DNA from 4 places in the Streptomyces sp. NPDC017943 genome. Region 1 is predicted to be linked to each of the others. Evidence: riboswitches for the same ligand, from Rfam matches in the RefSeq annotation. Region 1 holds a riboswitch; each other region holds the start of a gene.

Region 1 (7,292 bases):
CGCCCTTGCGGATCCTGCGCCCGTCGGCGTCGACACCCGACATCCGGGTCTGGGCGGTGAAGGCGATCCACTCGGCACCCACCAGCTCGCCCTGGTGCCGCTCGCGCAGGCCGTATTCCTCCTTGGCGAGGACCACGATGGAGCGCCCTTCGGGCGTCTCGTCGGCCAGCGACGACAGCTGCGCCGCGTCGGCGACCTGTGCCTCGGTCGCGCCCCGCACCGGCACGAACTCGGCGGCCTGCCGGTTGCCCAGGGTGATGGTGCCGGTCTTGTCCAGCAGCAGGGTGGAGACGTCGCCGGCGGCCTCGACCGCCCGCCCGGACATGGCGAGCACGTTGCGCTGCACCAGCCGGTCCATGCCCGCGATGCCGATTGCGGAGAGCAGGGCGCCGATCGTGGTCGGGATCAGACAGACCAGCAGGGCGACCAGCACGACCATCGTCAGGTGCGTGCCCGCGAAGTCCGCCAGCGGCGGCAACGTGGCACAGGCGAGCAGGAAGACGACGGTGAGCGAGGCCAGCAGGATGTTGAGCGCGATCTCGTTCGGCGTCTTCTGCCGGGCCGCGCCCTCGACCAGGTTGATCATCCGGTCGATGAAGGTCTCACCGGGCCTGGTCGTGATCTTGATGACGATGCGGTCGGAGAGGACCCTGGTGCCGCCGGTGACCGCCGAGCGGTCACCGCCCGACTCGCGGATGACGGGCGCGGACTCGCCGGTGATCGCCGACTCGTCGACCGAGGCGACGCCCTCGACGACGTCCCCGTCGCCGGGGATGACGTCACCTGCCTCGCAGACGACCAGGTCGCCGATCCTCAGCCCGGTGCCGGGCACACTCTGCTCGCAGCCGTCCACGAGGCGGCGCGCGACCGTGTCGGTCCTGGCCTTGCGCAGGGTGTCGGCCTGGGCCTTGCCGCGGCCCTCGGCGACGGCCTCCGCGAGGTTGGCGAAGATCACCGTCAGCCACAGCCAGGCGCTGATCGTCCAGCCGAACCAGTCGCCCGGGTCCGTGAAGGAGAAGACCGTGGTCAGCACGGACCCGATCCACACCACGAACATCACGGGGGACTTGACCATCACCCGCGGGTCCAACTTGCGGAAGGCGTCCGGCAGCGACCTGACCAGCTGCCCGGGGTCGAAGAGGCCCGCGCCCACGCGGCCCTCGGGGGCCTTGTGCCCGGTGGGTGCGTCCCGGTGGGGCGCGAGGGTGGGAGTGGACATGGAGTCCTGCTTCTTCACGTCGGTGGTCATCACGCCAGCCCTTCGGCCAGCGGACCCAGCGCGAGGGCCGGGAAGTACGTCAAACCGGTGATGATGATGATGGCGCCGACCAGCAGCCCGGTGTACAGCGGCTTGTCGGTGCGCAGGGTGCCCGCGGTCTCCGGGACCGGTTTCTGCTCGGCGAGCGAGCCGGCCAGCGCCAGCACGAACACCATCGGCAGGAAACGGCCGAGCAGCATCGCGAGACCGATCGTGGTGTTGAACCACTGCGTGTCCGCGTTCAGGCCCGCGAACGCCGAGCCGTTGTTGTTGGCGCCGGACGTGTAGGCGTAGAGGATCTCGGAGAACCCGTGTGCCCCGCTGTTGGTCATCGAGTGCGCCGGGGTCGGCAGCGCCATCGCGAAGGCCGTGAGGACGAGCACCAGCGCCGGAGTGACCAGGATGTAGCAGGCCGCCAGCTTGATCTCGCGGGAGCCGATCTTCTTGCCGAGGTACTCGGGCGTGCGGCCGACCATCAGGCCGGCGATGAACACCGCGATGATCGCCATGATCAGCATGCCGTAGAGGCCGGAGCCGGCACCGCCGGGTGCGATCTCGCCCAGCATCATGCCGAGCATGGTGATGCCTCCGCCCAGGCCGGTGAAGGAGGAGTGGAAGGAGTCCACCGCACCGGTCGAGGTCAGCGTGGTCGACACTGCGAAGATCGACGAGCCGCCGATGCCGAAGCGGACCTCCTTGCCCTCCATCGCCCCGCCGGCCAGCTCGAAGGCCGTGCCGCGGTGGGCGAACTCGGTCCACATCATGAGCGCGACGAAGCCGACCCAGATGGTGGCCATGGTGGCGAGGATCGCGTAGCCCTGCTTGACCGAGCCGACCATCAGGCCGAAGGTCCGCGTGATCGAGAACGGGATCAGCAGGATCAGGAAGATCTCGAACAGGTTGGTGAAGGGGGTGGGGTTCTCGAAGGGGTGGGCGGAGTTGGCGTTGAAGTAGCCGCCACCGTTGGTGCCCAGCTCCTTGATGACCTCCTGCGAGGCGACCGCACCGCCGTTCCACTGCTGCGTGCCGCCCATGAACTGGCCGACCTCGTGGATGCCGGAGAAGTTCTGGATCACACCGCACGCGACGAGCACGAGCGCGCCGACCACGGCGATCGGGACCAGGACACGGACGACACCGCGCACCAGGTCGGCCCAGAAGTTGCCGAGTTCACCGGTGCGCGAGCGCGCGAACCCGCGCACCAGTGCCACCGCGACGGCCATGCCGACGGCGGCCGAGACGAAGTTCTGCACGGCCAGACCGGCGGTCTGCACGACGTGGCCCATGGCCTGCTCGCCGTAGTACGACTGCCAGTTCGTGTTGCTCACGAACGACGCGGCGGTGTTGAACGCCTGGTCCGGGTCGATGGCGGCGAAGCCCAGCGAGCCCGGCAGATGGCCCTGCAGACGCTGGAGCAGGTAGAGGAACAGGACGCCGACGGCCGAGAAGGCGAGCACGCCGCGCAGGTACGCGGGCCAGCGCATCTGCGTGTCGGGGTCGGCACCGATGCCCTTGTAGATCCACTTCTCGACGCGCCGGTGCTTGTCGGAGGTGTAGACCTTGGCCATATAGGCGCCGAGGGGCTTGTGGACGAGCGCGAGCGCCGCTATGAGAGCCAGCAGCTGGAGCACGCCCGCGAGTACGGGACCCATCGCTTGTCTCAGAACCTCTCCGGGAAGATCAGGGCGAGGACGAGATAGCCCAGCAGGGAGACGGCCACGACGAGGCCGACGATGTTCTCGGCGGTCACAGCTTCGTCACCCCCTTGGCGACAAGAGCCACCAGCGCGAACACCGCGATCGTGGTGACGACGAAGGCCAGATCGGCCATCGCGAACTCCTGAGGTGAGGTTCGGTTGAACGGACAGCACGAGAAAAGCGCATCCGTGGCCGGATCAGACCGGTCGTTGACGGCTCCCTGACGGCGAGACCTCCGGCTTTGACGGAACCCTGACGGCGCACAGTCCGAGGGGTGAGCGGGCTCACGGTGGAACGGACAGCGTGCTGGACGGCTGGGCACGGCTGCGCAGCGACTGGGCTCTCCTCCGGGGTGAGCGGGTGACGCGGACGACCCTGGTGTGGTTCGTGTACAGCGCGGTCGAGCTACGGCGCATGGCCGAGGAGGCGGGGTTCGGCCAGGTGGAGATCTTCGGTGGTTTCGACGGCCGCCCCTACGACGAGAACGCCGAGCGGCTGGTGCTGCGAGCGGTCCGCGAGGCATGACGGAGGGCGTGGGGGCGTACGCGCCGATATACGCGCCCTTTTGACGCGAGCTGGGCGGATCGTAGGATCAGCGGGTCATCGCCGCGACGGGAGACAGGAAGCCGGTGCGAATCCGGCACGGTCCCGCCACTGTGACCGGGGAGTGCACCCCTGAAGACGCCACTGCGCACCGCGCGGGAAGGCAAGGGGGAGCGTCGATCCGGGAGTCAGGAGACTGCCCTGTCGCGGGCCCGATCCGAGGAGCGCGGACTCCGCAGGAGGCTTCACGTGCACGACCGTCCCCCGCTGTTCCCGCCTGCCCGAAGGCACTACGCCCGGCGTGCCACGGCCGCGGCCGCCGCCCTGTGCGCGGCCCTGCTGACCGCCGGCTGCGGCTCGTCGCAGGACACCACCGAGGACGCGAAAGCCACGGCCGCGTCGTCCACGGGCTTCCCCGTCACCGTCGACAACTGCGGCGTGAAGACGACGTACGACAAACCGCCCTCCCGCGTCGTCACCATCCACCAGCACCCGGCGGAACTCATGCTCGCCCTCGGCCTCGGGGACCACATGGTCGGCACCGCCTTTCCCGACTCGGCCGTGCTGCCAGAGCTGAAGAAGGACTACGAGGAGATCCCGGAACTGGCTGAGAAGGAACCGTCGTTCGAGACGGTCCTGGACGCCGAGCCCGACCTGGTCTACGGCGGCTACGGCAGCGCCTTCGCCGAGAACGAGGGCCGTTCCCGCAAGGCGTTCGCCGACGCCGGCATCGACACCCACCTCAACCGCGAGTACTGCGGCAAGAAGCGGGTGACGATGAAGGACACCTACGACGAGATCCGCACGATCGGCAGGATCTTCGGCGTCCCGGACCGGGCCGACAAGCTGGTCGCCGACCTCACGGGCCGCGTCGGCAAAGCCGCCGCCAAGGTCGAGGGCGAGCCCGCTGTCCCCGTCTTCGTGTACGACAGCGGCGACAAGTCCGCCTTCACCGCGGGCGGCAAGAGCCTGGGCACCGAACTGATCCGGCTGGCCGGCGGCAAGAACGTCTTCGCCGACCTCGACGACGTCTTCGGCGACGTCTCCTGGGAGCAGGTCGTCGAGCGCAAACCGGAGGTCATCGCGATCTACGACTACGCCGGCGCAGGGAGCGTCGCGCAGAAGAAGAAGTTCCTGCTCTCCCAACCCGCCCTCGAGGACGTGCCCGCGATCAGGAACAAGCGGTTCGTCGTCCTGCCACTGACCGCGACGCTGGTCGGCATCCGCTCGGCGTACGCGGTCGAGGACCTGGCCCGCGGCATCCACCCCGAGAGCTTCGCGTGACGGCCCCGGTCGTCGAGACCGGTACCGAGCGCGCCGTGCGAAAACGGCGCCAGGGCGACGGGCGGGACGGCCGGGCCGGTCTCCCCGTCACCCTCCTCGTCCTGGCCGTCCTCCTGGCGATCTCCGCCACCGCCGGTCTGGCCATCGGGTCGGTCCAGGTACCGCCCGGCCAGGTGTGGGGCATCGTGACGCACGCCCTGGGCGCCGACTGGGGGGAACCGGACTGGTCGCGGGCGCGGGAGACCATCGTGCTGGACGTCCGCGCGCCCCGCGTCCTCCTCGGCGCCGTGGCCGGTGCCGGGCTGGCGGTCGTGGGAACCGCCCTGCAGGCCCTGATCCGCAACCCGCTCGCCGAGCCCTACCTGCTCGGCGTCTCCTCCGGGGCGTCCCTTGGCGCCGTCGTGGTGATCGTGTTCGGTGTGGCCCTGTTCGGGGCGGCGTCGCTGTCGGCCGCCGCGTTCGCGGGCGCCCTCGGCGCACTGCTGCTCGTCTACGCCAGCGCCCGCACCGGCGGCCGGATCACCTCGACCCGGCTGGTGCTGTCCGGTGTGGCCGTCGCCGCCGTCCTCACCGCCGTACTGAACCTGCTGCTGCTCACCACCGACCGGGGCAACGAGGCCCGAGCGGTCCTCGCCTGGACCCTCGGCGGCCTGGGCGGCGTCGACTGGGACGCACTCTGGCTTCCCAGCACCGCCCTACTGCTGGGCGTCGGCGTGCTCATGGTGCAGGCCCGCAACCTGAACCTGCTGCTCGCCGGTGAGGAGGCGGCGACCACGATGGGGCTGGACGTGGCACGCTTCCGCGCCCGTATGTTCGTCCTGCTCTCCCTCGTCACCGGCGTCCTGGTCGCGGCCTGCGGACCGATCGGCTTCGTCGGCCTGATGCTGCCCCACATCGTCCGTCTCGTCGTCGGCGGCGACCACCGCCGCGTTCTGCCGACGGCCGCACTCGGCGGTGCGGTCTTCCTCATCTGGGCCGACATCGCCGCCCGCGTGGTCGCCGCGCCCATGGAGATCCCCGTCGGAGTGCTCACCGCCCTGTGCGGCGGGCCCTTCTTCCTGTGGCTGATGCGCCGCGACGCCCGTCGGAGCACCGACCGAGGAGCACCATGACCGGCACCGAGCTCGTCATCGACACGGTCACCCTCACCGCCGGCGCGCACCGCCTGGTCGAGGAAGCCTCCCTGACCGCACGCCCCGGCAAGGTCATCGGCCTGGTCGGACCGAACGGCAGCGGCAAGTCCAGCCTGCTGCGCACCGTCTACCGCGTCCTGCGCCCCGCCACCGGCCGCGTCGCCGTCGACGGCACGGACGCCTGGTCCCTGCCCGTGCGCCGGCTGGCCCGGACGGTGGCCGCGGTGGTCCAGGACTCGGCCGCCGACTTCGACCTGACGGTGCGTGAGGTCGTCGCCATGGGCCGTACCCCGCACAAGCGGCTGCTGGACGGTGACACCCCTGAGGACGGCGACCTGATCGATTCGGCCCTCGCCGCGGTCGACGCCGCAACCCTGGCCGAACGCCCCTTCGACCGGCTCTCCGGCGGCGAACGCCAACGCGTCCTCATCGCCCGCGCCCTCGCCCAGCGACCGTCCCTCCTCGTCCTGGACGAACCGACCAACCACCTCGACATCCGGCATCAGTTGGACGTCCTCGGCACCCTGCGCCGGCTGCCCGCGACGGTCCTGGTCGCCCTGCACGACCTCAACCTGGCCGCGTACTACTGCGACCGCCTGTACGTGCTGTGCGGCGGCAGGGTCATCGCCTCGGGCCCACCCGCCGGCGTCCTCACATCCGAACTGCTCGCCGAGGTCTACGGCGTGACGGCCGAGGTCACCATCCACCCCCGGTCGGGCGCACCGCAGGTGACCTTCCTTCCCGGCGAACCGCACTCCGCCCCCTCACCGGCCCGCTGCGCTGGCGGTTGAGGGCATGCCGCCATGGAACCGGCCTCCCCGCCCGCCCGAGGGTGGGGAGGTCCGCCCGAAACTCGGCAACCGGAAGGCAGGTCAGCCCCTCTTGCCCGCCGGCTCCAGGATCGCCACGCACTCCACGTGATGCGTCATCGGGAACAGGTCGAACGCCCGCAGCGTGCGCACCCGGTAGCCGCCCTCGCCGAAGTACGCCAGGTCCCGCGCCAGCGCCGCCGGGTCGCACGCCACGTAGGCGATCCTGCGGGCGCCCAGCGCCGACAGGTGCTGGACCGTCTTGCGGCCCGCGCCGGCCCGCGGCGGGTCGAGGACGATCAGGTCGACCTCCGAGATCCCCGTGCGCGGCAGGACCGACTCGACCTTGCCCTGCTCGATGCGCACCCGCTCGAAGTCGGCCAGGTTGTGCCGCGCGTCCTCCACCGCGCGCTTGCCGGACTCGATGCCCAGCACCGCGCCCTGGTCGCCGACCCGGTCGGCGAGCGCGCCGGCGAAGAGGCCGACGCCGCAGTAGAGGTCGAGGGCCATGTCGCCCTTGCGCGGCAGCAGGCCCTGCATGACCGCCGTCACGAGGGTGTCGGCCGCC
Region 2 (7,292 bases), on a different contig from region 1:
CGACGAGGGCGTCGACGACGGAGTCGATGTCGTTGCCGAAGGTGGTGGTGGGCACCTCCGCGGGGACGGGGGCCGCACCGGCGAGGGCGCCGAGCAGCCGGTGCGCCGCACCGACGGCGCCGATGTCGAGGTTGACGCAGAGCGCGCCGAAGACGGCACCGGTCGAGTCCCGCAGCACCATCGTGGAGGACTTGAGCAGGCCGCCGTCGCGGGTGCGGGTGACGTAGTTCAGTTCGTCGCCCGCCCCGTCACCGCCGGCCAGGACGCGCATCCCGATCTCGCTCATCGCCCCGCCCACCTTCCGGCCGGTCACCGAACCGGCCACGGCGACCACCGACCTCTCCGGGTCGCGGTAGTCGTGCAGCACCGCTTCGCAGACCGGGCCGAAGGTGGCGGCGATGCCGTCCACCACGGGTGTCATCGCCGCGAGGATCGCGTCCCGTTCGGCGTCCAGCGCATGGTCCATCCCGTCTCCTCCCACCGCCTCCACACCACCCACCTTAGACGAGCAGTCCAGGTCTTGGATAGAGCGTCCAGACATGACGGTGCCCGCCGGGCAGGCCGGCGGGCACCGGTGGTGCGGTTGCCGTCAGGCGGCCAGGGCGGGCTCGGACGGTGCCGCCGCCTCGGCCTCCGTCTCGGCCAGCAGGGCCATGAGCGTGGCCCGGGCGCGGGCCACCCGGGAGCGGACCGTGCCGATCGGGCAGCGGCTCAGCGCGGCGGCCTCCGCGTACGGCAGTCCCAGCACCTGCGTGAGGACGAACGCCTCACGCCGTTCCTCGGGCAGCCCGTCGAGCAGTTCCCGCAGCGCCACGCCGTCGTCGAAGCCGGGCAGGCCGCACGGCTGGGCGCGTTCGGCCGCCAGCTCCCAGTCCGGCAGCTCGGCCCGGCGGGGACGCACGGCCCCCGACCGGATGCTGTCGGCGACCGCGCGCCGGGCGATGGCCAGCAGCCAGACGCGCGCCGAGGAGCGGCCCTCGAACCGGTGCAGGCTGCCGAGCGCCCGCAGGAACGTGTCCTGCGCGAGATCGTCCACCGCCTGCGGATCGGCGCACAGGTGCGCGACGTACCGGATGACGTCGCGGTGCAGGGCCCGGACGAAGTGCTCGACGGCCACGGAGTCGCCGCCGCGCGCGGCCAGCGCCCAGGCGGTTATCGACGCGTCGGCGCAGGCCGATCCGTCACGGGGCAGGGCAGGAGTGATCACCAGGTGTCCTTCTCGGGGGTCCGGGACCACGGAAGCGCGCGGGCACACTGCTCCGGCGGGCAACGCACGGGCGCGTGGTCCGGTGAGTGGGGAGGGGCGCGCCCGTACGGCACCCCGGTGGCCGTGAGACGGGCCGGAGCGCACGAAGTACGGGCACGGGACGCGGACCGGAGCGGCGCGAAGGCCGCCCCGGGACCGGCACCGGCTGCCGTCAGGCGGCAGCGGCCCCCACGGGCGGCCCTCGGGAGGTGATCGCGTGGACGAGGAGCAGCAGCCGCGGCCTGCGGTCGCCGGGCCGGCGGCGCACAGGCGCCGGCGGGGGCGGCGGCGCGGGCCGGGCGAACAGGAGCCGCAGCGGAGCGGCGAGCCGGGCGCCGAGGGCGCGCAGCAGACGGAAGACGGCCCGCTCCCCGTGGGCCAGCCACAGGCCGCAGAGCAGGGCGGCGAGCAGGTGCGCGGCGAGCATCCCCAGGGACGAGTCGTCACCGGGGCCGTGCGCGGCGTGCCCCGCGGCTCCCGCGCCGTGGCGCATCCCGCTCGCGCCCGCACCCGCGTCCGGCCCGGCACCCATGTTCATGTGCATGCCCATGGGCATGGGGTGGGCGCCCGCGGGGTGCGCTCCCCCGGCCGTCTCCCGGGCCCCCTGCGGGGCGAGGGAGAACGCCGAGTGCAGGGCGGTCTGCACGGCGACCGCGACGGCGACGACCACCCCGGGTCCGCGTTCACGGCCCGCCAGGCTCCAGCCGGCCGCGCCGGTGGCGGCCCAGCCGGCCGCCATCACCCACGGCGGCACATGGTCGCCGGACATCATGACGTGGCCCAGGGCGGCGAGCACGACACAGACGGCCGCGAACACCGCGGCCCGTACCGTGCGGACGCACCACCCAGCTGTCATGGCGCCTCATCCTCGCATCCGGCCCCCGTTCTGCACCCATGCGTACGCGCGGCACCCGGTCCGGGCACTCAATCCCCGCCATGTGATCCAGGCCACTACGAGGGACGGGCACCCCTCGGGTTCGGCCGCCCGTCCGGCCGCCCGCCCGCATGGTGGGCACATTGCCCCACCCCAGCGCCGTGCCGATCATGCAGTGCCGCGTCGTCGCCTTCCCCGCCGTACCCCAAGAGGCGGCCCTGCCCCCACCTAGAGTGGGGCGGCATGACGAACCAGCCGACGCACAGCACCCCGACGCCGCCCGCCTACCTCGCCGAACTGTTCTCCCTGGAGGGCCGCGTCGCGCTGGTCACCGGCGGCAGTTCCGGCATCGGGCGCGCCATCGCCGTGGCGCTGGCCCGCGCCGGGGCGAGCGTCGTGATCGTGGCCCGGAAGGAGGGCGAACTCGCGGCAACAGTGGCCGAGTTGACGAACCTGGGCTGCCGGGCCGCCTGGGTCGCGGCGGATCTGAGCACCCGGGAGGGCGTGCGGGCCGCCGCCGACGGCGCGGTGGGGGTGTTCGGCGAACCCGACATCCTCGTCAACAGCGCGGGGATCAACCTGCGTCCGCCCATGGACGAGCTCACCGAGGACGTCTGGGACGCCACGATGGCCGTCAACCTCGAGGCCCCTTTCCGGCTGGGTCAGCGTTTCGGCCCCGGCATGGCGGAGCGCGGCTACGGGCGGATCATCCACATCAGCTCCCAGCAGGCGCATCGCGCGTTCATCCAGAGCGGGGCCTACGGCGCCTCCAAGGGCGGACTGGAGGCGCTGGCCCGCTCCCAGGCCGAGGCGTGGTCGCCGCGCGGCGTGACCTGCAACCTGCTCGTGCCGGGCTTCGTCATGACGCCGCTCAACGCCCGCCTGCAGTCCGACACCCAGGCGGTGGCGGCCCTGGCCGCCCGGACCATGATCGGGCGCAACGGCCTGCCCGGGGACTTCGCGGGCGCGGCCGTGTTCCTGGCGAGCCCGGCCTCCGCGTACGTCACCGGCCAGTCGGTGTTCGTGGACGGCGGCCTGTCCGTCCACTGACCCACCCCGAGATCCTGCGCAGTGCTCGCGGCGGCACCCCGCCCGGCCCCCGGCGTCCCCCGAGTGGAGAGCGGCGGCGCGCGCCGCCGGGTGCCCGGTGTCACGCTGGGCCCAGGACTCGCTGAAGGGAAGCACCGCCATGATCACCACGGAGTACGCCCCCGGCTCACCCTGCTGGCTCGACCTCGGAGCTCCGGACGTCCGGGCCGCCGCGTCGTTCTACAGCGCCGTGCTCGGGTGGGAGTACGAGTCCATGGGCGAGAGCGAGGACTTCGAGGGCGGGATGTTCAAGAAGGACGGCAAGGTCGTCGGCGGCCTCGGCAAGCTGACCGAGGAGGGCGCGCGCCCGGCGTGGATGCTGTACTACAGCGTCCCCGACGCGGACGCCACGACCGAGGCCGTGCGGCAGGCGGGCGGCACCGTCCGGGTCGAGCCGATGGACCTCGACGAGTGGGGCCGGATGGCCCAGTACAGCGACCCCCTGGGCGGCCAGTTCGCCGTCTGGCAGCCGGGGACGAACGCCGGCCTGGACCTGGTGGACGAGCCGGGCTCGCTGTCCTGGGTCGAACTGTTCACGACCGACGCGGCGGCGGCCAGGGAGTTCTACGGCGGCCTGTTCGACTGGCAGTTCAGCGACATGCCGCTGCCCGGCGGCGCGGGCACGTACACCCTCATCACGCCGGCGGGCCTGCCCGAGGACCGGATGCACGGCGGGCTGATGGAGATGGACGCGCAGGACCTGACGCTGACGGACGGACGGCCGTACTGGCACCCGGTCTTCGCGGTCGAGGACTGCGACGCCGCGGCCGCCCGCGTCACGGAGAAGGGCGGCGAGGTGCAGATGGGGCCGCAGGACATGGAGGGCGTCGGCAGGCTGGCCGTCTGCCTGGACCCGGCGGGAGCGGAGTTCGTGCTGCTCGCCCCGTCGGAGGACTGAACGCCCCACGGCGCCGGGCCTCTTGACGGGGCCCGCGGGCCGCCGCTGATCACAGGGGCTTACGCCGTGACGCCCGCGGCCCCGGTCGGGCCACGACGGGCCACCCGGCCCCCGACCGCCGGGCCGACCCGCCCCACCCCGGCCGCCGGCAGGCCCCCGCCACCACACCGCGAGAGCACGTCCTGCGGGGCCGCGGGCCGCGTCCGGCCCCTGGTGGTCAGCCCGCCCTCCCGGGCGTGGAAGGGCCGCCTCCGCCGGGGGATCGCGGGGGCGCGCGGCGCCAGTATCCTGGGGCGGCTGCGGCAGCCCTCGGCAATCTCCGTGCATGCGCGGGGAGTTCGGTCTGCGGCGGCGGACCTTCCCCTGAGCGTGAGACGAGGACGAGTGCTGCTAGCGGGCCGCTACCGGCTGGATGTGGAGATCGGGCGCGGTGGAATGGGAGAGGTCTGGCGTGCGTACGACGAGACGCTCGCCAGAGCGGTGGCCGTCAAGCTGCTGCTGCCCCAGGACACCGACGCCACCGCGACCTCGCGGTTCCGGCTGGAGGCCCAGACCGCCGGGCGCCTGAACCACCCCCACGTGGTCGGCGTGCTGGACTTCGGCGAGTTCGACAACCGGCTCTACCTGGTGATGGAGCTCGTCGACGGCGACAGTCTCTCCCAGCTGCTCGCCACGTCGGGCGCGCTGCCCGCCGAGCGCGTGGCGGTCCTGGCGGCACAGGCCTCCGCCGGCCTCGCCGCCGCGCACGCACAGGGCATCGTGCACCGGGACGTGAAACCCGCCAACCTGCTGCTCGACGCCCGCGGCACCCTGAAGATCGGCGACTTCGGCATCGCGCGCTTCATGGACGACCCCGGCGCCGCGCTCACCGCCACCGGCCAGATCGTCGGCACGGGGATGTACCTGGCCCCCGAACGCGCCCTGGGCAAACCCGCGGGCCCCGCCTCCGACATGTACTCGCTGGGCTGCGTGCTCTACCAGCTCCTCAGCGGCCGCCCCCCGTTCGAGGCGGACAGCGCCGTCGCCCTGCTCCACCAGCACCTCGACGCCGCTCCGGTGCCGCCCCGCGAGCTGGGCGTCTCCGGTCTGCCGCCGGCGTTCGAGAACTACCTGCTCGGCCTGCTCGCCAAGCAGCCCGAGGACCGGCCCACCGCGCAGCAGGCGGCCGAGTGGTTCGCGGGCGGCGCCTGGCGGGGGCTGCCCGAGCCGCTGCCGGAGATGTCGGCGCCCGGGCGGTCCCGGCCCCGGCCCGCACCGGCCGCTCACGGCACCCCTGCGGGCGCGGGGGCGAGCAGCCCGACCACGTACGCGCTGCCGGCGGCACCCGGGTCGCGCAGCGCGGCCCGCGCGGCGCAGGCGGCGCGTCCCGGGCGCGGTGGGCGACGCGGCGGGGGGAGCGGAAACCGTTCGAAGGCCGTCGCCGCGGTCGCGGCCGCGGCGCTGTTCGTCGCCGCGATGCTCATCGGCATGCAGTGGTTCTCGCCGGACGACACCGCCACGGAGGGCACCGACCCGGGCCCCTCGCCCACCGCGAGCACCCCCACCGCCGCGGCGAGTTCCGGCCCGGCGTCGGGATCGCGGCCGGACTCCGGCCCGGCCGCCGCCACGCCGGCCACCGGGACGGTGGCCGATGTCACCCCGCCCGGCACGACGCCGGTCGAGCAGGCCCCGCCCTCTCCGGCCGCCGAGAGCACCGCACCCCCGCCGGACGCGGGCGCCGAGCCACCGGCGGAGGCGGAGCAGCCGGAGCAGGAGCAACCGCCCGCGCAGCAGGGGGACGGCGAGGCCGAGGACGGCGGGGACGAGGGCGACGACTGACCCACGAGGCGTTCCCCCGGCGGAGCCCCAGGTGCGCCGGTGTGCGAGGGGGCGCCCCTCGCGCGCCCCCGGGTGCGGGTTGTGCTCGTCCTGATCCGGGCCTTATTGTCACCTGGCCTTGGTGAACGGGAAATCCGGTGTGATGCCGGTGCGGCCCTCGCCACTGTGAATCGGGAAGTCCGGCTCCGGCCCTCGCGGGCAGCCACTGGGTCCTTGTGACCCGGGAAGGCGGAGTCCGGGCGGTGGTACCCGTCAGCCAGGAGACCGGCCAAGGCGCGTCAACCATCCACGAGGTGCTGGAGAGGGTCTGCTGAGCCATGCACATAGCCGAGGGTTTCCTTCCTCCGGCGCACGCGGTCGCCTGGGGCGTCGCGTCGGCGCCGTTCGTCGTCCACGGGGTCCGGTCACTCACCCGTGAGGTGCGCGAGCACCCCGAGAGCACCCTGCTCCTCGGCGCCTCCGGCGCCTTCACGTTCGTCCTGTCCGCGCTGAAACTGCCCTCCGTCACGGGCAGTTGCTCCCACCCGACGGGCACGGGCCTGGGGGCCATCCTGTTCCGGCCGCCCGTCATGACCGTGCTCGGCACCATCACCCTGCTCTTCCAGGCGCTGCTGCTCGCCCACGGCGGGCTGACCACGCTCGGCGCCAACGTCTTCTCCATGGCGATCGTCGGGCCCTGGGCCGGGTACGCCGTGTACAAGCTGCTGCGGCGGTTCGACGTGCCGCTGATGGTGACGGTGTTCTGCGGCGCGTTCGTCGCCGACCTGTCCACATACTGCGTCACCAGCGTGCAGCTGGCGCTCGCCTTCCCCGACCCGGGCAGCGGTTTCCTGGGCGCGCTCGGCAAGTTCGGCTCCATCTTCGCCCTCACGCAGATCCCGCTCGCGGTGAGCGAGGGACTGCTGACGGTCCTCGTGATGCGGCTGCTGGTGCAGTCCAGCAAGGGCGAGCTGACGCGGCTCGGCGTGCTGCTCACCGCCAAGGAGACGCGCGACGAGACCGAGGCGGTGGCCCGATGAGCCGGAACACGAAGATCAACCTGCTGCTGCTGTTCGTCGTGGCCGCGCTCGCCGTGCTGCCGCTCGTGCTCGGCCTCGGCGACCACAAGGAGGAGCCCTTCACCGGCGCCGACGCCGAGGCCGAGACGGCGATCACCGAGATCGAGCCCGACTACGAGCCGTGGTTCTCCCCCCTGTACGAACCGCCGTCCGGGGAGATCGAGTCGGTCCTGTTCTCCCTCCAGGCCGCGCTCGGCGCCGGTGTCCTCGCCTACTACTTCGGGCTGCGCCGGGGACGACGGCAGGGCGAACAGCGGGCGCTGGAGCGGGAGGCGGCGGCCGCTCCCCCGGCCGCCGGGGAGTCCGTCT
Region 3 (7,292 bases), on a different contig from region 1:
CCTCACCCCGGGCAGCGAAACCATCGCCTCCACGATCATGTGGCTCCTGCACGTCCTCGCGGAACACCCGGAACACGCGGACCGGGTGCACGACGAAGTGCAGGAGGTCACCGGCGGCAAGCCCGTGACATTCGCCGACGTTCGGGCCCTGCGGCACACCAACAATGTCGTGGTCGAGTCCATGCGTTTGAGCCCGGCCGTCTGGATTCTGACCCGCCGGGCGGTACGGGACACACAGCTCGGCGAATACCGCATTCCGGCCGGGGCGGACATCATCTACAGTCCGTACGCGATCCAGCGCGATGCGAAGTCCTATGAGCGGAATCTGGAGTTCGACCCCGACCGCTGGCTCCCGGAACGGGCGAAGGACGTGCCCAAGCACGCCATGAGCCCGTTCAGCGTGGGCAACCGCAAGTGCCCGAGCGACCACTTCTCGATGGCCCAGCTGACCCTGGTGACGGCGGCGCTGGCCGCGAAGTACCGCTTCGAGCAGGTGGCCGGTTCGAAGGACAGCCCGCGGATCGGCATCACCCTGCGGCCGCACGAGCTGAAGGTGCGGCCGGTGGCGAGGTGAACCGCCGGGCCGGCGGTCAGGCCGCCTCGGGGCTCAAGCCGCCTCGGGGCCCCTGAACGTGCGCCGGTAGGCGTTCGGGGTGGTCCCGACCGCCCGGACGAAGTGGTGGCGCAGCGTGGCCGCGTTGCCGAACCCCGTCCGGCCGGCGATCGCGTCCATCGTCTCGTCCGTCGCCTCCAGCAGCCGCTGGGCCTGCAGCACGCGCTGCCGCAGGACCCAGCGGTAGGGCGTCGTGCCCGTCTCCTGGTGGAAGCGGCGGGCGAACGTCCGCGGGGACATCAGGGCCCGGGCGGCGAGCTGCTCGACGGTGACCTCCTCGTCGAGGTGCCGCTCCATCCAGGCCAGCACCTCCCCGATCGAGTCCGCCTCGGAGTGCGGCAGGGGACGCTCGATGTACTGGGCCTGGCCGCCGTCCCGGTGCGGCGGCACCACCATCCGCCGGGCGATCTTGTTGGCGATCTCGGTGCCCTGCTCCTTGCGAACCAGGTGCAGGCAGGCGTCGATGCCGGCGGCCGTGCCGGCGGAGGTGATCACCGGGTCCTCGTCGACGTAGAGCACGTCCGGCTCGACGGCCACCCGGGGATAGCGCCGGGCGAGGTCCCGCGCGTGCTTCCAGTGCACCGTGCAGCGGCGGTCGTCCAGCAGCCCGGCGGCGGCCAGCACGTAGACGCCGGAGCAGACGCTGAGCACCCGGGCGCCGCGGTCGACGCCGCGGCGCAGGGCGTCCAGCAACTCCGGCGGGAAGGTGCGCGTGGAGTAGTCGTCCCCGGCCGGGACGGCGATGAGGTCCGCCGTCTCCAGCCGCTCCAGGCCGTGCTCGACCTGGAGCGAGAAGCCCGTGTTCGTGCGCAGGGACGGACCCTCGGCCGAGGCGACGGCGAAGTTGTACACCGGCAGTCCGTCGTCGCTGCGGTCGGTGCCGAAGACCTCGCACACCACGCCGAGTTCGAAGGGGTTCACACCGTCGAGCAGGGCGACGGCCACGTTCTGCAGCATGCGTCCAGTGTGCCTCGCCGCTGGCAGTAATTCGAGGGTCCACGGCAGTACTGCCACTGACGGTAAGGAGCATCAGGCGGGACAGTGGTGTCCATGGACACGAACCAGACACAGACACTCATCGCCATGATCTTCGTCCTCGGGACGCTGGTCCTCCTGGTCCTCCCGTCCGTGATCGGCCTGGTGCACGACCGGCGCATCGACCGGCGGATCCGGGAGGCCCAGGAGGCCCGTGCGAGCGCTCCGGCTCAGAAGTCCTCGTCCAGGTCGACGGTGCCCTCCACCGCCACCTGGTACGCCGAGGGCCGCCGCTCGAAGAAGTTGGTCAGCTCCTGAACCCCCTGGAGCTCCATGAAGGAGAAGGGGTTCTCGGAGCCGTACACCGGAGCGAAGCCCAGGCGGGTCAGCCGCTGGTCGGCGACGCACTCCAGGTACTGCCGCATCGACTCGGTGTTCATGCCCGGCAGGCCGTCACCGCACAGGTCGCGCGCGAACTGCAGCTCGGCCTCGACGGCCTCCCGGAGCATGTCCGTCACCTCCTGCCGCAGCCGGTCGTCGAACAGCTCCGGCTCCTCCTTGCGCACGGTGTCGACCACGTCGAACGCGAACGACATGTGCATCGTCTCGTCACGGAACACCCAGTTGGTGCCGGTCGCCAGCCCGTGCAGCAGGCCGCGGCTGCGGAACCAGTAGACGTAGGCGAAGGCCCCGTAGAAGAACAGGCCCTCGATGCACGCGGCGAAGCAGATCAGGTTGAGCAGGAAGCGGCGCCGGTCCGCGGGTGACTCCAGCCGGTCCAGCTTGTCCACCGAGTCGATCCACTTGAAGCAGAACGCCGCCTTCTCGCGGATGGACGGGATGTTCTCCACGGCCGCGAAGGCCGCCGCGCGGTCCTCCGGGTCGGGGAGATAGGTGTCGAGCAGCGTCAGATAGAACTGGACGTGCACGGCCTCCTCGAAGAGCTGCCGCGACAGATACAGGCGCGCTTCAGGGGAGTTGATGTGCTTGTACAGCGTCAGCACCAGGTTGTTCGCGACGATCGAGTCGCCCGTCGCGAAGAAGGCCACCAGCCGGCCGATGAGGTGCTGCTCGGCGGGGGAGAGCTTGGCGAGGTCGGCGACGTCGGAGTGGAGGTCGACCTCCTCCACGGTCCAGGTGTTCTTGATGGCGTCCCGGTAGCGCTCGTAGAAGTCCGGGTAGCGCATGGGGCGCAGGGTCAGCTCGAAGCCGGGGTCGAGAAGGTTCTGGGTGCTCATCACTGACAGGCCTCGCAGGACTCGGGGTTTTCCAGGGAGCAGGCGACCGCCTCGGGGTCGGGGGTGGCCTGCACGGGCACGGTGGCCCGGGCGGCGCGGGCGATGCGGGTCGCCGGGCGCGAACGCAGGTAGTACGTGGTCTTCAGCCCGGACTTCCAGGCGTAGGCGTACATCGAGGAGAGCTTGCCGATGGTCGGCGTCTCCAGGAACAGGTTCAGGGACTGGGACTGGTCCAGGAACGGGGTCCTGGCCGCCGCCATGTCGATCAGGCCGCGCTGCGGGATCTCCCACGCCGTGCGGTAGAGGGCGCGCACGTCCTCGGGGATCCAGGCGAAGTCCTGCACCGAGCCGTTCGCCTCGCGCAGGGCCTCCCGGGTGCGGGCGTCCCACACGCCGAGCCGCTTCAGCTCGTCCACCAGGTAGGAGTTCACCTGGAGGAACTCGCCCGACAGCGTCTCGCGCTTGAACAGGTTGGACACCTGCGGCTCGATGCACTCGTACACGCCCGCGATCGAGGCGATGGTGGCCGTGGGCGCGATGGCCAGGAGCAGGGAGTTGCGCAGGCCGGTCGCGGCGATCCGCTCGCGCAGGGCGGCCCAGCGCTCGGGCCACGTCCGTTCCACGTCGTAGTGGTCGGGGTGCAGGACGCCCCGGGCGGTGCGGGTCTTCTCCCAGGCGGGCAGCGGGCCGCTGCGCTCGGCGAGATCGGCGGACGCCTCGTACGCGGCGAGCATGATGCGCTCGGCGATCCGGGTCGACAGGGCCTTGGCCTCGGGCGAGTCGAAGGGCAGGCGCAGCTGGAAGAAGACGTCCTGCAGGCCCATCGCGCCGAGGCCGACCGGGCGCCAGCGGGCGTTGGAGCGGCCCGCCTGCTCGGTCGGGTAGAAGTTGATGTCCACGACCCGGTCGAGGAACGTCACCGCCGTGCGGACGGTCTCGTCCAGCCGCTCCCAGTCGATGTCCCCGCCGGTCACGAAGGCGCCGAGGTTGACCGAGCCGAGGTTGCAGACCGCCGTCTCCCCGTCGTCGGTGACCTCGAGGATCTCCGTGCAGAGGTTGGAGGAGTGCACCACGTGGCCGGGCTCGGCCGTCTGGTTGGCGGTGCGGTTGGCGGCGTCCTTGAAGGTCATCCAGCCGTTGCCGGTCTGCGCGAGGGTGCGCATCATGCGGCCGTACAGCTCACGGGCGGGCAGGGTCTTCCGCGCCAGGCCCTTCGCCTCGGCCGCACGGTACGCGGCGTCGAACTCCTCGCCCCACAGGTCGACCAGTTCGGGCACGTCCGAGGGGGAGAACAGCGACCACTGCGCGTCCGCGTTCACGCGCCGCATGAACTCGTCCGGCACCCAGTGCGCCAGGTTGAGGTTGTGCGTGCGCCGGGCGTCCTCGCCGGTGTTGTCCCGCAGCTCCAGGAACTCCTCGATGTCCGCGTGCCAGGTCTCCAGGTAGACCGCGGCGGCTCCCTTGCGGCGGCCGCCCTGGTTCACCGCGGCGACCGAGGCGTCGAGGGTCTTCAGGAACGGGACGATGCCGTTGGAGTGGCCGTTGGTGCCGCGGATCAGCGAACCCCGGGCACGGATGCGGGAGTAGGCCAGGCCGATGCCGCCCGCGTGCTTCGACAGGCGCGCGACCTGGTGGTAGCGGTCGTAGATCGAGTCCAGCTCGTCCTGGGGGGAGTCGAGCAGGTAGCAGGACGACATCTGGGGATGCCGGGTGCCGGAGTTGAAGAGGGTGGGGGAGGAGGGCAGGTAGTCGAGGCGGCTCATGAGCCCGTAGAGCGCCGCGACCTCGTCCACCGCGCGGGCGGTGTCGTCCTCGGCGAGGCCGCTCGCCACCCGCAGCAGGAAGTACTGGGGTGTCTCGACCACCTTGCGGGTGATCGGGTGCCGCAGCAGGTAGCGGCTGTACAGCGTGCGCAGGCCGAAGTAGCCGAAGCGGTCGTCGGCGGCGCCGTCGACCAGCGCGTCGAGGCGGGGGGCGTGGACGCGTACGAACTCCGCGGTGCGGTCGGCGATGAGCCCCTCGCGGTGGCCGACCGCGACGGACCCGGTGAAGGACGTGACCCCCTGCGAGGCGGCCTCCTCGCGGATGCCGATGGTCAGCAGGCGTGCGGCCAGCCGGGAGTAGGCCGGGTCCTCCGAGATGAGGCCCGCCGCCGCCTCCGTCGCCAGGTCCCGCAGCTCCCGCTCGTCCGCCTGCGCGGACCGGCCGCGCAGCGCGGCGGCGGCGACCCGGCCGGGGTCGGCGTCGGGGAGGTCGGCGGTCAGTTCGGTCAGGGTCCGCAGCAGCGCGGCACCGGGAGCGTCCTGCTCCGGTTCGGCGGCTGCGGCCGGATCCGCTGGCGCGATGGTCACGGGGGCTCTCCCTCGCTCGGCACGGGGCCTCGCCGAGGGCAGGGGGCAGCACACGGACGCACACGGCGTCACGCGTCCACCGGCCCATTCCACGAGGCCCGGACGTCAGGGCACACCGGCCGGCGGCCGGGTGCACTGTCGGCAGGTCCTCGGACTGACCGTCATGCGCGCAGAGGGGCATGGGTTCACCGTTGCGGGACAGTTCCGGATTCGCACCGGATTCCCCTGCGGCGACAGCGAGCATGAGCATACATCTTGTGCCGGGCCCGGGTGGCACCCCCAGATGTAGTGTCGCGGGGGTGTCGGAGTGTCGGCTTCACATGACGGCGGGCCGCCGTGACGTTCGGTCACGGCGGCCCGCCGTTCGGTGGTCGCGGCGTGCCGCGCCGTTCGGGTCAGTGCGACGATCCGGCGGTGGCCGGCGGAAGCTCCACCTGGACTCCCGGGTCGCCCGCGTCGGCCGTGTAGTCCTCCGGCTTGGTCTCGTCGACGCCGTCGGGGGCCTTCACCGCCTTCAGGACGAAGGTCAGGACGACCGTCACGACCACGTTCAGCACGAACGCCGTGAGGCCGATGTAGCCGATCTCGCCGATGCCGGGGATCTCCTTCGACGAGCCGCCGAAGTGCTTCTGCGTCGGGGAGGCCACGCCGTAGGCGGCGAGGGTGCCGTAGACCATGCCGACCGCCCAGCCCGCGAGCAGCGCCCAGCGGTGGAACCAGCGGGTGAACAGGCCGCCGACCAGGGCCGGGAAGGTCTGCAGGATCCAGATGCCGCCCAGCAGCTGGAAGTTGATGGCGACCGTCTTGTCCATGGTGAGGACGAAGACCAGCGCGCCCACCTTCACCAGCAGCGAGACCAGCTTGGAGACCTTGGTCTCCTGCGCGGGGGTGGCGTCCGGCTTGAGGAAGTCCTTGTAGATGTTGCGGGTGAACAGGTTCGCGGCCGCGATGGACATGATGGCCGCGGGCACCAGCGCGCCGATGCCGATGGCCGCGAAGGCCACACCGGCGAACCAGTCCGGGAACATCGTCTCGAACAGCTGCGGGATCGCCAGCTGCCCGTTCTGCACCTTGATGCCGGCCGCGATCGCCATGAAGCCGAGCAGCGCGAGCAGGCCCAGCATCAGCGAGTACAGCGGCAGGATCGTGGTGTTGCGGCGGATCACCTCACGGCTCTTCGAGGACAGCGTCGCCGTGATCGAGTGCGGGTACATGAACAGCGCCAGCGCGGAGCCCAGCGCGAGCGTGGCGTACGTCCACTGGCCCGCCTCCGGCGGCGTCAGCGCACCGCGCGGCGCACCCGTGGCCGGGTTGGTCTGGCTGTACGCCTCACCGGCCTTGGCGAAGATCTCGTCGAAGCCGCCCAGCTTGATCGGGATGTAGATGATCGCCACCGCGATGACGAGGTAGATCAGGGTGTCCTTCACGAACGCGATCAGCGCCGGCGCCCGCAGGCCCGAGGAGTACGTGTACGCCGCCAGCACGCCGAACGCGATCAGCAGCGGCAGGTCCTTGATGAACCAGTTGGTGTTCTCGCCGCCGCCGACGCCCATCACGTCCAGTACGGCCTGGATGCCGACCAGTTGGAGGGCGATGTACGGCATGGTCGCCAGGATGCCGGTCACGGCCACCGCGAGCGACAGCCCCTTGGAGCCGAACCGGCCGCGCACGAAGTCGGAGGTCGTGACGTAGCCGTGCTTGTGGGAGACCGACCACAGGCGGGGCAGGAAGGTGAAGATCAGCGGGTACACCAGGATCGTGTACGGCACGGCGAAGAAGCCGGCCGCGCCGGCCGCGTAGATCGCCGCGGGTACCGCGACGAACGTGTAGGCCGTGTACAGGTCGCCGCCGAGCAGGAACCAGGTGATCCAGGTGCCGAACGAGCGGCCGCCCAGGCCCCATTCGTCCAGGCTGTGCTCGTTCTCGGCCTTGCGCCAGCGCGCGGCCAGGAAGCCCATGACCGTGACGAGCAGGAAGAAGAAGATGAAGACGGCGAGTGCGACGCCGTTCACGCCGTCCTTCACCGCGACGCACCGCCCTTCGCGGCCGAGCGGGAGCGCTGGTCACGCTGCCACAGCTTGTAGGCGATCATCGTCAGTGCGGTGGAGATCAGCA
Region 4 (7,292 bases), on a different contig from region 1:
TGCCGGCACCTGGGAGTGGGCCGGCACCGAGGACGGCGGCGAGCCCGACGTCGTCCTGGCCTGCGCCGGGGACGTCCCCACCCAGGAGACCCTGGCCGCGGCCCACCTGCTGCGCCGGCACCTGCCCGAGCTGTCCGTCCGCGTGGTGAACGTCGTGGACCTGGCCCGGCTGCTGCCCCGGGAGGAGCACCCGCACGGGATGAGCGACTTCGAGTACGACGGGCTGTTCACCACCGACAAGCCGGTGATCTTCGCCTACCACGGCTACCCCTGGCTGATCCACCGCCTCGCCTACCGCCGCACCGGCCACCGGAACCTGCACGTGCGCGGCTACAAGGAGGCCGGCACCACCACGACGCCCTTCGACATGGTGGTGCGCAACGACCTCGACCGCTACCGCCTGGTCATGGACGTCATCGACCGGGTCCCCGGCCTCGCCGTGCGCGCCACGGCCGTACGCCAGCGGATGGCCGACGCCCGCACCCGCCACCACGCCTGGATCCGCGAGCACGGGACGGACCTGCCCGAGGTCGCCGAGTGGAGCTGGAACGCCTGAGCCGTCGGCGGCGTCCTCCAAGCCGGTAGGCTTCCCGGGGCACGCAGGGAGGCTCGGCGAAAGGAACCGGCGTTGCACGTCCAGGAATGGCTCGAAACCGTACCGGCGGTCGCCGTCTACGCGCTCGTGGGAGTGGTCATCGGCCTGGAGAGCCTGGGCATCCCGCTGCCCGGGGAGATCATTTTGGTCTCCTCCGCGCTGCTCGCCTCCCAGCACGGCGACATCGACCCCGTCGTCCTCGGCGCCTGCGCCACGGCCGGCGCGATCATCGGCGACTCGATCGGCTACGCCATCGGCCGCAAGGGCGGGCGGCCCCTGCTGGCCTGGCTGGGCAGGAAGTTCCCCCGGCACTTCAGCGAGGGCCACATCGCCACCGCCGAGCGGTCCTTCGAGAAGTGGGGCATGTGGGCCGTCTTCTTCGGCCGCTTCGTCGCCCTCCTGCGCATCTTCGCCGGCCCCCTCGCGGGCGTGCTGCGCATGCCGTACTGGAAGTTCCTGATCGCCAACGTCCTGGGCGGCATCGTCTGGGCCGGTGGCACGACCGCCGTCATCTACTACGTCGGCATCGTCGCGGAGTCGTGGCTGAAGCGCTTCTCGTGGCTGGGGCTGGTGGCGGCGGTCCTGGTGGGCCTGACCTCCATGCTGGTCCTCAAGCGCAAGGCGAAGAAGGCCGGCCAGAACCTGGAGGCGACCGGGGCGCCGACCTCCTAGGGACGCCGCGCCCCCCGTCCCGTCTACGCGTGCGCGTCCCGGTGGGCTTTCGCCAGCTCGGCGTACATCGTGCCGTTCAGGGTGACACCCTGCCGCTCCTCCTCGGACAGCTCCCGCCGGACCTTCGCGGGCACCCCGGCCACGAGCGAACCGGGCGGCACGACCATCCCCTGCGGCACCAGCGCCTGCGCGGCGACCAGGGAGCCCGCACCGATCACCGCCCCGTTCAGCACCGTCGCCCCCATGCCGACCAGGCAGTCGTCCTCGACGGTCGCGCCGTGCACCACCGCGTTGTGCCCGATGCTGACCCGCTCACCGATCCGCACGGGGAAACCGGGGTCGGCGTGCAGGGTGCAGTTGTCCTGGACGTTGCTGCTCGCGCCGACGGAGATCTCCTCCACGTCGCCGCGCACCACGGCCCCGTACCAGACGCTCGCCCCGGCGCCCAGCGTCACGCCCCCGATGACGGAGGCCGTGGGCGCCACGAACGCCGTCCCGTCGATCTCCGGTTCCCGGCCGCCGATCCCCATGACCATCGCCCGCTGTGCCATGCCCGCCTCCACTGACGTCGTTGCCGATCCGCACCGTACGCCACGCCGTGGGGCGAAGATCACAGGCCCTCTCCGTCATGGGGGCCGGCCCGGCTGAGTACGGTGACTTCCGTGCCGAAGCGCAAGAACACGTTCTCATCCTGGCGGCGGGGCCTGACGCAGCGCGCCGTCCACGCGGGCTGGGCCTGGCTCCAGCGGACGGCCTCGGTCACCGCCGAGCACCCCGGCCGGTACCGCTTCGGCGCGATGGGGACGGGCACGAGGCTCGCCTTCCCGCTCGGCACGGTCTTCGGCGAGCCGTGGATCCGCCTCGGCGCGCACTGCATCATCGGCGAGCAGGTCACCCTCACCGCGGGCCTGATGCCCGACCTCGACCTCGGTCCCGACCCGATCCTGCGGATCGGCGACGGCGTGGTCCTCGGCCGCGGCAGCCACGTCATCGCGGACACGACGGTCACCATCGGCAGTGACTGCTACTTCGGGCCCTACGTCTACGTCACGTCCACGAACCACTCCTACGACGACCCGCACCAGCCGATCGGCAGGCAGTGGCCGCGCATGGAGCCGGTGGAGATCGGGCCGGGCTGCTGGATCGGCACCGGCGCGGTGATCCTGCCCGGCGCCCGGATCGGCCGGAACGTGGTGGTGGCGGCGGGCGCGGTCGTCCGGGGCGCCGTGCCGGACCACTCCGTCGTGGCGGGCGCGCCGGCCCGCGTCGTACGCCGCTGGACCCCCGGCGACGGCTGGCAGCCGCCGCTGCGCACCCCGGCGCCGGTGCCCATCCCGGAGGGGGTCACGCCCGAGCAGCTGCGGGCGCTGTCGGAGCTGGCCGAGGAGGCCGCGGCCGGACTCGCGGAGCTCGAACCGGGCTCCTGAGCCGCACGGCGGGCCGGCCGCCCGCGGGCTCAGCCCGAGGCCAGCAGGACCGTACCGACCAGGGCCAGTCCGGCGCCCGCCGCCTGGACCGCCCGCAGCCGCTCACGCAGCACACCGCGCGCGGCCACCGCCGTCACCACCGGGTAGAGCGAGGCGAGCACGGCCGCCACCGTGACCGGCCCCTGCTGGGCGGCGATCGAGTAGGTGCCGTTCGCGGCGACGTCCGCCAGGCCCACGAAGGCGAGAGCGGGTAGGGCGTGCCAGGGGAAGCCGTCCGCCGGGAGCGCGGGGGCGCCGCGCCGCACCGAGACGTACAGGGCCGCCCCGCCCGCGGCCACGTTGGTCACCCGCTGCACGAACAGGGCCAGGAACAGACCGGTCAGGGTGTGCGACGCCTCGGCGATCAGGGCCATCACCGCGCCGAACCCGAAGGCCGCGAGCAGGGTCAGGGCGATGGCCTGGCGCTGCACGGGCGCGCCGCGCAACTGCGGCCCGCCGGCGAGGCAGATGCCGGCGACCGCGACGAGGATCCCGACGAACTGCAGCAGGCCGGGGCGCTCGCCCAGCACCAGTCCCACCCCCACGGGCACGGCCACGCCGATCGACCCCAGCGGCGAGACCACGCCCATCGGCCCGAGGGCCAGGGCCTTGTAGAAGGCCAGCATCGCCACCGGCCCGACCAGCCCGGCGGCGACGGCGAACCACAGCTGCGGCCCGGCCTCGCTCCAGCCGCCCGTGGCGACGACGACCGCACCCAGGACGACGACCGCGATCGACTGCGAGACCACGACCACGGTGAGCGCGGGCGTGCGGCGGGTCAGCAGTCCGCCGCCGAAGTCGGCCAGGCCCCAGAGCAGGCTGGTGGCCAGGGCGAAGAGCGCTGTCATGGAACGGATGCCTCGCAGTACAGTTCAGTGGACGATCAGGTCAACCACACCATAGTGCAGCTCGCTGAACTATGTCATACAGAATATTGGACGGAACGTGTCGGACCTCGACCTGCTGACCCAGTCCCTGGCGCGCAGCGTCAAGCACTGGCGCGCGGTGCGCGGCTTCACGCTGGACGTGCTCGCCGCCCGCGCCGGAGTCAGCCGCGGCATGCTCATCCAGATCGAGCAGGCCCGCACCAACCCCAGCCTGGGCACCGTCGTGAAGATCGGTGACGCGCTCGGCGTCAGCATCACCACCCTCCTCGACCACGAGCAGGGCCCGAACGTCCGCGTCGTCCCCGCCGAGCAGGCCGTCCGGCTGTGGCACACCGACGCCGGCAGCTACAACCGGCTGCTCGCCGGCACCGAGGCCCCCGGGCCGCTGGAGATGTGGGACTGGAGGCTGATGCCCGGCGAGAGCAGCCCCTCCGACCCGCATCCGGCCGGCACGACCGAACTGCTGCACGTCACGGCCGGGGAGCTGACGCTCACCGTCGACGGGGCCGAGCACCGGGTGCCCGCCGGCGCCAGCGTCCACTTCGAGGCCGGCGTGCCCCACACGTACGGCAACACCGGGGACGTGCCGATGGAGATGGTCATGGCCGTCTCGGTGCCGCCCGTCTCCTGAGACGCCCGGGCGGCGGGCCCCGCGGTGTTGTTAGCGTGCGGCCATGCGCGCACCCCTCGGACACTTCGACGACGCCCGGCCCGCCCCCGCCTGCCTCGACGAGCTGACCGCCCCCGTAGCCGACGCCGTACGCCACTGGCGGGGCAGCGTCCCCGCCGACCGGATCGTCTACGTCGAGACCGACCCCGCCTGGGCCGACACCGCGACCTTCGTGGAGCACTACGGGCAGGACCTGCTGGAGCGCTCCGCCAACTGCGTGGTCGTCGCGGGCAAGCGCGGCGGCGGGACCACGCTCGCCGCGTGCGTCGTGCTGTCCACCACCCGGGTCGACGTCAACGGCGTGGTCCGCCGCCGACTGGGCGCCCGCAAGGCCTCGTTCGCCGCGATGGACACCGCGACCGGTGAGACCGGCATGGAGTACGGCGGCATCACCCCGATCGGGCTGCCCGCCGACTGGCCCGTCCTCGTGGACGCGGCCGTGGTCGACCTGCCCTACGTCCTCGTCGGCAGCGGCCGGCGCCGCGGCAAGCTGCTGGTCCCGGGCAAGGCCCTCGCCGAACTGCCGGGCGCCGAGGTCGTGGAGGGCCTCGGAGCTCCCGTTCCGTAGCGCGCCGCCGCGCCCGGGCGCTGCTCGGCGAAACGCCCGCGTCTCCGTCTCCGGCACCAAGCGGTCCACCGAGGCCGCCTACAGCGCGGCGACGGCCCTCGTCACCGCCCCAGTCGGGGGATCTCGATGGCCGGGCAGCGGTCCATCACCATCTCCAGACCCGCCGCGCGGGTCCGTTCGTACGCCGCCTCGTCGACGACGCCGAGCTGGAACCAGACACCCTTCGCGCCCTTGGCGACGGCCTCGTCCGCGACCGCGCCGGCCAGGTCGCTGTTCACGAAGACGTCCACGACGTCCACCTCGAAGGGGATGTCCGCGAGGCTCGCGTACCCCTGCTCGCCGTGCACCGTCTCCGCCTTCGGATGCACCGGCACCACGCGCTTGCCGAAGCGCTGGAGCGTCGCGGCCACGCCGTACGCGGCACGCTGCCGGTTCGACGACAGGCCCACCACGGCCCAGGTGTCGCCGAGTTCGGTGAGAATCCTGCGGACCGCTGCCTCGTCGCCGTACACCGGTGACCTCCTCGGGAGTCGCAAAGGAACTGTTCCCGGTCAACGGCCCGGGCAGCCCGGTGATTCCCCGGCACCCCCGTGATAGCTTGCCGAGGCCAGTCGAACCCATGTACGTGGGTCAGGGAATCCGGTGCGAATCCGGAACTGACGCGCAGCGGTGAGGGGGACGGGCGGGGCCTCGGCCACTGGACGCACCGCGTGTCCGGGAAGGCGCCCCGATCCGGACGAACCCGAGTCCGAAGACCTGCTGGCGGCCCCCGCGGCCGACGCGGCGGGGGAGCACTGTACGACCGGGCTCCGCGACCGAGCCCTCGACGACCGAGGACTGGTTCCCCGTGCCCCTCGCCCGACCCGCCCGCGCGGCCGCCCTGCTCGCCGTCTGCTCCCTGCTCCTCGCCGGTTGCGGCGGCACGGAACCCTCCGGCCGCCATGACGGGAAGACAGCCGTCACCCTCCGCAACTGCGGGCACGAGGTCCGCGTGGAGTCCCCGCCGCGGCACGCCGTCTCCCTCGACCAGGGCACCACCGAGATCCTGCTCTCCCTCGGTCTCGCCGACCGCCTCGCCGGCACGGCCACCTGGACCGACCCCGTGATGAAAGGGCTCGAGAAGGAGAACGCCGAGGTGCCGCGGCTCGCCGACAACAACCCCTCCTTCGAGCGGGTCCTGGACGCCGACCCCGACTTCGTGACCGCCTCGTTCGTCTCCACCCTCGGCAAGGGCGGCGTCGCCACCCGGGAACAGTTCGAGAAGCTCGGCGTCCCCACCTACGTCTCCCCGTCCGACTGCGCCGGCAAGGACAACAGCTCCGGCGGCGACGGCTCCCGCGGCAAGCCCCTCGGCATCGGCACCGTCTACCGGGAAGTGCGCGACCTGGCCGCGATGTTCGGCGAGCGGGAACGCGGCGACCGGCTCGTGGCCTCCCTGCAACGGCGGATGGACCAGGCCACCGCGGGCCTCGACGCCTCCCGGGTCACCCTCCTGTACTGGTTCGCCAACTCCGACTCGCCCTACATGGCGGGCTGCTGCGGCGCGCCCGGCATCATCACCCGGGCCCTCGGCGCGCAGAACGTCTTCGACGACACCCACGACGAGTGGCCGCAGATCAACTGGGAGACGGTCGCCGACCGCGACCCGGACGTCCTCGTCATCGGCGACCTGACCCGCACGTCGCAGACCGCCGAATCGGCCGCGAAGAAGATCGCCTTCCTGGAGTCCAACCCGGTCACCCGGACCATGGACGCCGTCCGCCACCGGCGGTACGTGCTGCTCAGCGGGCAGGCCATGAACCCGACCATCCGCACGGTCGAGGGAGTGGAGCAGGTGGCCGCGGGGCTGCGCCGGTTCGGGCTGGCCGGGTGACCGCCCCGGATCCGGCCGGCCCCCGCGTCCGCCCTCGCCGCGCCGCCGGGCTCGCGCTGGGCGCGGCCGGAGCCGTGACCCTCGTGGTCTCGGTCGCCGCGGCCATCACGATCGGCCCCGCCGACATCGGCGTCGGGGACGTGTGGTCGGTCGTGGCCGCCCATCTCGGCCTCGGGGAGTCCGGGCTGACGCCCGTGCGGGACGGCATCGTCTGGCAGCTGCGGCTGCCGCGCACCCTCCTCGCCGCCGTGTGCGGGGCCGGACTCGCCGTGTGCGGGGCGGTGATGCAGTCGCTGCTGCGCAACCCGCTGGCCGACCCGTTCGTGCTCGGGGTGTCCTCCGGCGCCTCGACGGGAGCGGTCGCCGTCGTCGTGCTGGGCGTCGGCGGGGGTGCCGTGTCGGTGTCCGCGGGCGCGTTCTTCGGCGCCCTCGTCTCCTTCGCGCTCGTGCTGCTGCTCAGCCACACCCTCGGCGGCACCACCGACCGGGTCGTCCTCGCGGGCGTGGCCGCCATGCAGCTGTTCTCCGCGCTGACCTCGTTCGTCGTGATGACCTCGGCCG

The links. Region 1 has a riboswitch for cobalamin ahead of ACH4C6_RS19435 (ABC transporter substrate-binding protein). Riboswitches for the same ligand answer to the same signal wherever they lie in the genome.
Region 2: it holds a riboswitch for cobalamin, as region 1 does, so the genes downstream of both, ACH4C6_RS07820 (energy-coupling factor ABC transporter permease) here and ACH4C6_RS19435 (ABC transporter substrate-binding protein) in region 1, are expected to answer to the same signal.
Region 3: it holds a riboswitch for cobalamin, as region 1 does, so the genes downstream of both, ACH4C6_RS02220 (ribonucleoside-diphosphate reductase subunit alpha) here and ACH4C6_RS19435 (ABC transporter substrate-binding protein) in region 1, are expected to answer to the same signal.
Region 4: it holds a riboswitch for cobalamin, as region 1 does, so the genes downstream of both, ACH4C6_RS13045 (ABC transporter substrate-binding protein) here and ACH4C6_RS19435 (ABC transporter substrate-binding protein) in region 1, are expected to answer to the same signal.

The regions. Positions count from the first base shown of each region.
Region 1 covers NZ_JBIRHH010000005.1:559,519-566,810, forward strand. Annotated here, with positions in the region: gene kdpB (potassium-transporting ATPase subunit KdpB) at 1-1,249, opposite strand, end outside; gene kdpA (potassium-transporting ATPase subunit KdpA) at 1,249-2,910, opposite strand; gene kdpF (K(+)-transporting ATPase subunit F) at 2,919-3,008, opposite strand; gene ACH4C6_RS19430 (hypothetical protein) at 3,259-3,480, shown strand; cobalamin riboswitch at 3,574-3,697, shown strand; gene ACH4C6_RS19435 (ABC transporter substrate-binding protein) at 3,748-4,782, shown strand; gene ACH4C6_RS19440 (FecCD family ABC transporter permease) at 4,779-5,894, shown strand; gene ACH4C6_RS19445 (ABC transporter ATP-binding protein) at 5,891-6,706, shown strand; gene ACH4C6_RS19450 (class I SAM-dependent RNA methyltransferase) at 6,788-7,292, opposite strand, start outside.
Region 2 covers NZ_JBIRHH010000002.1:621,577-628,868, forward strand. Annotated here, with positions in the region: gene ACH4C6_RS07790 (transcriptional regulator) at 1-466, opposite strand, end outside; gene ACH4C6_RS07795 (sigma-70 family RNA polymerase sigma factor) at 590-1,207, opposite strand; gene ACH4C6_RS07800 (hypothetical protein) at 1,419-2,102, opposite strand; gene ACH4C6_RS07805 (SDR family NAD(P)-dependent oxidoreductase) at 2,364-3,170, shown strand; gene ACH4C6_RS07810 (VOC family protein) at 3,310-4,107, shown strand; gene ACH4C6_RS07815 (protein kinase) at 4,492-5,925, shown strand; cobalamin riboswitch at 6,028-6,213, shown strand; gene ACH4C6_RS07820 (energy-coupling factor ABC transporter permease) at 6,243-6,944, shown strand; gene ACH4C6_RS07825 (energy-coupling factor ABC transporter substrate-binding protein) at 6,941-7,292, shown strand, end outside.
Region 3 covers NZ_JBIRHH010000001.1:508,555-515,846, reverse strand. Annotated here, with positions in the region: gene ACH4C6_RS02240 (cytochrome P450) at 1-574, shown strand, start outside; gene ACH4C6_RS02235 (GlxA family transcriptional regulator) at 608-1,570, opposite strand; gene ACH4C6_RS02230 (hypothetical protein) at 1,664-1,906, shown strand; gene ACH4C6_RS02225 (ribonucleotide-diphosphate reductase subunit beta) at 1,819-2,826, opposite strand; gene ACH4C6_RS02220 (ribonucleoside-diphosphate reductase subunit alpha) at 2,826-5,177, opposite strand; cobalamin riboswitch at 5,300-5,434, opposite strand; gene mctP (monocarboxylate uptake permease MctP) at 5,573-7,201, opposite strand; gene ACH4C6_RS02210 (DUF3311 domain-containing protein) at 7,198-7,292, opposite strand, start outside.
Region 4 covers NZ_JBIRHH010000003.1:788,109-795,400, reverse strand. Annotated here, with positions in the region: gene ACH4C6_RS13085 (phosphoketolase) at 1-556, shown strand, start outside; gene ACH4C6_RS13080 (DedA family protein) at 629-1,267, shown strand; gene ACH4C6_RS13075 (gamma carbonic anhydrase family protein) at 1,291-1,818, opposite strand; gene ACH4C6_RS13070 (acyltransferase) at 1,930-2,694, shown strand; gene ACH4C6_RS13065 (EamA family transporter) at 2,724-3,581, opposite strand; gene ACH4C6_RS13060 (XRE family transcriptional regulator) at 3,679-4,251, shown strand; gene ACH4C6_RS13055 (YbaK/EbsC family protein) at 4,295-4,858, shown strand; gene ACH4C6_RS13050 (CoA-binding protein) at 4,960-5,370, opposite strand; cobalamin riboswitch at 5,450-5,637, shown strand; gene ACH4C6_RS13045 (ABC transporter substrate-binding protein) at 5,706-6,731, shown strand; gene ACH4C6_RS13040 (FecCD family ABC transporter permease) at 6,728-7,292, shown strand, end outside.